2 regions of the Kribbella sp. NPDC104218 genome follow, and region 1 is predicted to be linked to the other one. Evidence: riboswitches for the same ligand, from Rfam matches in the RefSeq annotation. Region 1 holds a riboswitch; the other holds the start of a gene.

What was found. A riboswitch is a leader RNA that binds a small molecule or an ion and turns the genes downstream of it on or off. The one in region 1 is predicted to bind ZMP and ZTP.
Region 2: another riboswitch for ZMP and ZTP. It lies ahead of ACZ6ZD_RS27480 (bifunctional 5,10-methylenetetrahydrofolate dehydrogenase/5,10-methenyltetrahydrofolate cyclohydrolase); the one in region 1 lies ahead of ACZ6ZD_RS29660 (glycine hydroxymethyltransferase).

What each region holds. Positions count from the first base shown of each region.
Region 1 covers NZ_JBVJMQ010000003.1:1,058,595-1,061,991, forward strand. Annotated here, with positions in the region: gene ACZ6ZD_RS29655 (acyl-CoA dehydrogenase family protein) at 1-1,503, shown strand, start outside; ZMP/ZTP riboswitch at 1,501-1,583, shown strand; gene ACZ6ZD_RS29660 (glycine hydroxymethyltransferase) at 1,612-3,060, shown strand; gene ACZ6ZD_RS29665 (GbsR/MarR family transcriptional regulator) at 3,070-3,397, shown strand, end outside.
Region 2 covers NZ_JBVJMQ010000003.1:578,201-581,597, reverse strand. Annotated here, with positions in the region: gene aroH (chorismate mutase) at 1-322, opposite strand, end outside; gene ACZ6ZD_RS27480 (bifunctional 5,10-methylenetetrahydrofolate dehydrogenase/5,10-methenyltetrahydrofolate cyclohydrolase) at 364-1,236, opposite strand; ZMP/ZTP riboswitch at 1,270-1,361, opposite strand; gene ACZ6ZD_RS27475 (beta-N-acetylglucosaminidase domain-containing protein) at 1,392-3,397, opposite strand, start outside.

The DNA of each region.
Region 1 (3,397 bases):
GAACTCACCCGGATCGGAGCGCTCGCGGGATCGGAGGAAGCGCTCTCCCACGCTCTCCCGGCCAACCAGCACCCACCCGCCCTGCGCACCCACGACCGCTACGGGCACCGCATCGACGAGGTCGACTTCCACCCGTCGTGGCACTGGCTGATGGAGCGCGCCGTCGGCTTCGGCCTCCAGGCCGCGCCCTGGACGAGCACCCGGCCGAACCCGCACCTGACCCGTGCCGCCGGGTTCTACGTCTGGTCCCAGGTCGAGCCCGGCCACAGCTGCCCGATCTCGATGACGTACGCCGCCGTCCCCGCCCTCCAGGCATCGCCGGCGCTGGCCGCCGAGTGGGCGCCGCGACTGGCCTCGACCGAGTACGACGTACGCCGGTTGCCGGGCGCGGCCAAGCGCGGCGTCCTGGCCGGGATGGGGATGACCGAGAAGCAGGGCGGCTCCGACGTGCGCGCCAACCTGACCACCGCCACGCCGTCCGGCGGCGACGACGAGTACCTGCTCGACGGGCACAAGTGGTTCTGCTCCGCGCCGCAGGTCGACCTGTTCCTCGTCCTCGCCCAGGCGCCCGACGGGCTCACCTGCTTCGTCGTCCCCCGCGTTCTTGCCGACGGCAACCGCAACACCTTCGCCCTGCAACGCCTCAAGGACAAACTCGGCAACCGCTCCAACGCCTCCAGCGAAGTCGAGTTCCACTCCACCGTCGGCCACCGACTCGGCCCCGAAGGCGCCGGCGTCCGCACCATCATCGAAATGGTCGCCGCCACCCGCCTCGACTGCGTCCTGGGCTCAGCCGCCCTCCAACGCCGAGCCCTCGTCGAAGCCGTCTGGCACACCCGACACCGCTCCGCCTTCGGCGGCCTCCTCGCCGACAAACCCGCCATGCAGAACGTCCTCGCCGACCTGGCCATCGAAAGCGAAGCCGCCACCGCCCTCGCCATGCGCCTGGCCGCCGCCGTCGACGCCTCCGTCGGTGGGGATCAGCAAGAGACGGCTTTTCGGCGGATCGCCCTGCCGCTCGCGAAGTTCTGGGTGACGAAGCGGACCTCGTTCCTGGTCGCGGAAGCGCTGGAGTGTCTGGGCGGCAACGGCTTCGTGGAGGAGTCGGGGATGCCGCTGCTCTACCGCGAGTCGCCGTTGAACTCGATCTGGGAAGGCTCGGGGAACGTCAACGCGCTCGATGTGCTCCGGGCACTGCGGAAGCCGGAGTCGCTGGAAGCCTGGCTGATGGAAATGGGCACGGTGAGCGGGGCCGACCAGCGGCTGGACGCGGCGGTGACCGACGTCCTGCAAGGCCTGGCTGATATCGGCGAAGCGGGCGCGCGCCGACTGGCCGCGCGGATGGCGCTGTGCCTGCAGGCATCGCTACTGATTCGACACTCGACACCCGCCGTCGCGGACGCGTTCGTGGGCTCCCGGCTGGGCGGCGCCTGGGGCGGCGTCTTCGGGACACTTCCACGGACGACGCCGTTCCAGGACATCGTCGAGCGCACGATAGGGTGAGCGCGAAGCGACTGGCGCGCTGAAGGTGGAGAACCACCGGGGAGCGAAGACCGTCGGCACCGTGCGCCTGGGTGCCTTCGACCCACTGCAACCGCAGGAGAGACAACGATGACTCAACCCTTCGACGCCGCCAAGGCCTCCGCGGCCTACCAGAACGCGCTCGAGGTGATCGCCTCCGTCGAGCCGACCATCGCCGGCGCGATCAAGGCCGAGCTGGCCGACCAGCGCTCCTCGCTGAAGCTGATCGCGAGTGAGAACTACGCCTCCCCCGCCACCCTGCTCACGATGGGCAACTGGCTGTCCGACAAGTACGCCGAAGGCACCGTCGGCCACCGCTTCTACGCCGGCTGCCAGAACGTCGACACCGTCGAGCAGACCGCCGCCGACCACGCGAAGGCCCTGTTCGGCGCGCCGCACGCCTACGTCCAGCCGCACTCCGGGATCGACGCCAACCTGGTCGCCTTCTGGGCGATCCTCGCGCAGCGGATCGAGTCCCCCGCGCTCGCCGAGGTCGGCGCCAAGCACGTCAACGACCTGTCCGAAGAGGACTGGAACAAGCTCCGCAAGGCGCTCGGCGACCAGCGCATGCTCGGCATGTCCCTGGACGCCGGCGGCCACCTCACCCACGGCTTCCGCCCGAACATCTCCGGCAAGATGTTCAACCAGCGCTCCTACGGCACCGACCCCGAGACCGGCCTGCTCGACTACGACCAGGTCGCCGCGGCCGCGCGCGAGTTCAAGCCGCTGGTGCTGATCGCCGGGTACTCGGCGTACCCGCGCAAGGTGAACTTCGCCAAGATGCGCGAGATCGCCGACGAGGTCGGCGCGACGCTGATGGTCGACATGGCGCACTTCGCCGGTCTGGTCGCGGGCAAGGTCTTCACCGGCGACTTCGACCCGGTCCCGCACGCGCACGTCACCACCACGACCACGCACAAGTCGCTGCGCGGCCCGCGTGGCGGCATGGTCCTGTGCCAGCCCGAGTACGCCGACTCCGTCGACCGCGGCTGCCCGATGGTCCTCGGCGGTCCGCTCAGCCAGACCATGGCTGCCAAGGCCGTCGCGCTGGCCGAGGCCCGCCAGCCGGAGTTCCAGACCTACGCCCAGGCCGTCGCCGACAACGCCGTCACGCTCGCCGAGGGGCTGATGAAGCGCGGCGTCAAGCTCGTCACCGACGGCACCGAGAACCACCTCGTCCTGCTCGACGTCTCGTCGTACGGCATCACCGGCCGCCAGGCCGAGTCCGCCCTGCTGGACGCCGGCATCGTCACCAACCGCAACGCCGTCCCCCGCGACCCGAACGGCGCCTGGTACACCTCCGGCGTCCGGATCGGCACCCCGGCGCTGACCACGCGCGGCTTCGGCGCCGACGAGTTCGACAAGGTCGCCGAGCTGATCGTCGACGTCCTGTCCGCGACCACGCCGACCACGACCGCGGCCGGTGCGCCGTCCAAGGCGAAGTACACGCTCGGGGACGGCGTCGCCGACAAGACCCGCGCGGCCTCGGCCGAGATGCTCGACAAGCACCCGCTCTACCCGGGCCTCGAGCTCGCGTAAAGTTCAACTATGGCGCCCACCCCGGAAGAAGTCAGTCAGTACGTCGAACGCTTCGCCGGGGTGATGGCCAACAGTGGGGTCCCGACCATGTCCGCGCGGGTGATGGGCCGGATGCTGGTCAGCCCGAACGGAACGATGACCGCGGCTGAGCTGGCCGACACACTCAAGATCAGCCAGCCCGCGGTGTCGGGCGCCGTCCGGCAGCTGATCCAGATGTCGTTCATCAGCCGCGAACGGATGCCGGGCTCCCGCAAGGACCACTACCGGATCCGCGAGGACGTGTTCGCCGCCATCGTGGAGCGGCGCAACGCGGCGCTGACAGACTGGGCCGCGAGCA
Region 2 (3,397 bases), 480 kb from region 1:
GGTAGACATGCTGGATCTTGTCCCGCGAGCGCTGCGTCTCGGTGTGCACCATCATCCGGACCACCCGCGGCAGCGCGTGCGGGATGTCGATCTCCTGCATGCACATCAGCGGAACGTCGGTGAGCCCGATCTGGCGGCCCGCGACGGCCGGGAACTCCGAGTGCAGGTCGGGGGTGACGGTGAACAGGATGCTGATCAGGTCGTCGCTGTTCAGATCGTTCGCCTCCAGGACGGCCTTCACCAGCTCGGCGGACCGCTCGAGCAGATGCCCGCGCTCGTCCACATCCAGCTGGGTGGCTCCCCGGATCGCCCGCACCGCCACGGCATTCCTCCTGTTCGCACTACTTCGACAACGTATACAGCCTAGGCCAGACCGGCCACGGACTGGACAGCCGTCTCGGTTTGGGCCTGTGCGGCGTCCACCGTCTGCTCCAGCAGCAGCGCGATCGTCATCGGCCCGACCCCGCCCGGCACGGGTGTGATCAGCCGCGCCACCCCGGCCGCCTCGTCGAAGTGCACGTCGCCGACGTTGCCCTCGTTGTACCCGGCATCGACCACGACCGCGCCCGGCTTCAGCCAGTCGCCGCGGACGAAGTTGGCCTTGCCGACCGCGGCGACGACGAGGTCCGCCGTCCGGACGATGGCCGGCAGGTCGACGGTCCGCGAGTGGGTGTAGGTGACGGTCGCATCCGATGCCAGCAGCAACATTCCGGCCGGCTTACCGAGAATCGGGCTGCGGCCGATCACGACCGCGTGCGCGCCGGACAGCGGGACGTCGTACGCCCGCAGCAGCCTCAGGATGCCGCCCGGCGTACAGGACCGGAACCCGGGCTCGCCGAAGGCCATCGCCGCGAACGCGTGCATGGTGACGCCGTCGACGTCCTTCGCCGGATCGATCGCCTCGAACGCGGCCCGCTCGTCGATGTGACCCGGCACCGGGTGCTGCAGCAGGATGCCGTGCACCTCCGGGTCGTTCGACAGTTCGGTCAGCGCGGCGACCAGCTCGGCCGTCGTCGTCTCCTTCGGCAGCACCACGCTGCGCGACCCGATCCCAGCCTTCTTGCACCGGTTCTGCTTCATCCGCACGTACGTCGCGGACGCCGGGTCCTCCCCCACCAGCACGGTCGCCAGACACGGCTGGACGCCGGTCGCCGCACGCAACTGCTCAGCGCGGACGGCGGCGCTGGCCACCATCTCGGCGGCGATCTCGGTCCCGATCATCAATTGAGCGGTCATGGCACGCACACTCCCTCTGGGCATCGACAACAGGTCGGTTGCCCAGGCGCGCGGCTGCGGCCGGCAGCTGCCGGCAGACCGTTCCCCGGTGGTCTTCCACCTCAACGCCAGTAGCGGTCCGCCAACCAGTTTAGGCGGCACCGGCGTACAGGCCCCTAGGTGGTCCGGACGTCGAAGGTGCGAACCACCAGCCAGCGCTCGGTATTGGCGGCGAGCGCCCGGTAGCGGACGTAGCGGGCCTTGCCGCCGACCACGGCCTGGACGTCGGGCGTGGTCGCGCGGGTGATCTCGCTCCACGAGGCGCCGTCGGTCGAGATCTCCAGGACACCCGAGTGGATGAAGTCGTCGGGGCTGGTCGGCTCCGCCATCAGCAACGTGACGGTGGCGACGTCGTACTCGGCGCCGAGGTCGACGCGGATCTCGTCGTCGATCGCGGGCGGGCTGCCGGTGGAGAAGAACGTCGCGGGGTCGCCGTCGAGGATGTGGCTGACGGCGTGCCGGCCGGCGGCCGGTTGGGAGCTGGACGCGGTGCGGACGGTCGGAAGGCCGCGCGCCCGGTCATGGGCGCGACCGGCCTCGATGACGAACAGGTCGGCAACGCCGTCGGCGATCCGCGGATAGGTCTCGGAGTGTGGCGTGGTGTGGTCGCGGATCGCGGTCGCGCGAGCGACCAGCTCGTCGAGCTCGGCGCGGGTGCCATCAGCGGATTCGTTGCCATCGGCGACTTGTTCGAGGAGGTCGAGGGCGCGCTGGAGCGCGCGGCCCCAGAGCTCGGTGGCGTCGAGCCAGGAGGCCGTCTCGGCCGCGATCGGGGTGCGGCCGAGGACGGCGGGCGTCTGCTCGATGGCCTCGAAGACGCCGCGCAGCGCGGCGGCGGCTTCGGGACCCGCGCCGGCCGACCAGAAGTTGGCGATCTCGGCGGCGAGGACCGGCGCCTGGGACTGGTGCAGGGTGCCGTCGTAGGTGTTGAGATCGGCGAAGAGCGTCAGGGCCGCGATGGTGTCGGGGTCACCGGCGGCCAGCTCGGCGATCGCGCGCAGCCAGGACGCCTGCTCGTCGTACGTCGCCGGGCTCCAGCCGTAGTCGGCGAACGAGTGGACCGCGAGTTTGCTGGTCCGCGCCTGGTTCATCGGGTTGGAGATGACGCCGACGACGTGGTCGGCGACGCCGGCCTCGCGGCCCGAGTACGCGCCGAGCAGCAGCCGGCCGGGGACGTAGTCGTTGACCGGGAAGTTGTCCCAGATCAGGATATCGTGGCCGAACACGGCCTTCGCCTCGGCGGCCTCGGCGGCGGTGATCCGCTCCGGGATGACGGCCGTGCCGGTCCAGTGCACGATGACGGCCGGGTCGAGCTCTTCGCGCAGCGCCTGTTTGTACGGCGTCTCCAGCGCGTCGTAGTACTCGGTCGGGACCATCTGCAGCCGCGCGACGTCGGGCTTCGCGGCGACCCACTCCCGCTGGATCCGATTCAGCAGGCCGGACTGCGCACGCCCCGCGGCGGCGCCGTCGGAGCCGTAGTCGATGTCGTCCAGCGGCACGTTGAAGACCCGCGCGCCGATGCCGTAGAGGGCCTCGAACTTCGCGATCAGGGCTTGGTAGTCAGCGTCGTCGTCGTACCGCATCGACAGGCCGGGCGAGAGCGCGAAGGTGAAGTCGACCTTGTTCCGGGCGGCGCGCTCGATCAGCTCGGCGAGCTCGGCGAGCTTCGCGGCCGGGTACGGGTCGCGCCACTGCTCGCGGTGGTACGGGTCGTCCTTCGGCGCGTACTGGAAGGTGTTCAGGCGGTGCGCGCCGAGGTAGTCCAGGTGGTCGAGACGTTCCGCATGCGACCACGGCGTCCCGTAGAAGCCCTCGATCGAGCCGCGGTACTGCAGAACCGGGGCGTCGCGCAGCTCGAGCTCGGGCAGCTCCCCGCCATCGGCGAGCGCCGCGAAGGCCTGGGCGGCGTAGAAGGTGCCGCGGGCGTCGACCCCTTCGAGGACGACGTCGTCGGCGCCGATCGCGAGCACGTAGCCCTCGGCGGGCAGCCCGTCAGCGGGCTCGACACCGAGCCGGGCCGACGCCTCGGCTGAGCCGCCGAGCCAGATGACCGGGCCGGCGTCGCCGATCTCGGCGCCGATCGCGGTCAGGGCGGCGCGGACGACACGCTCGGCGTCCGGGT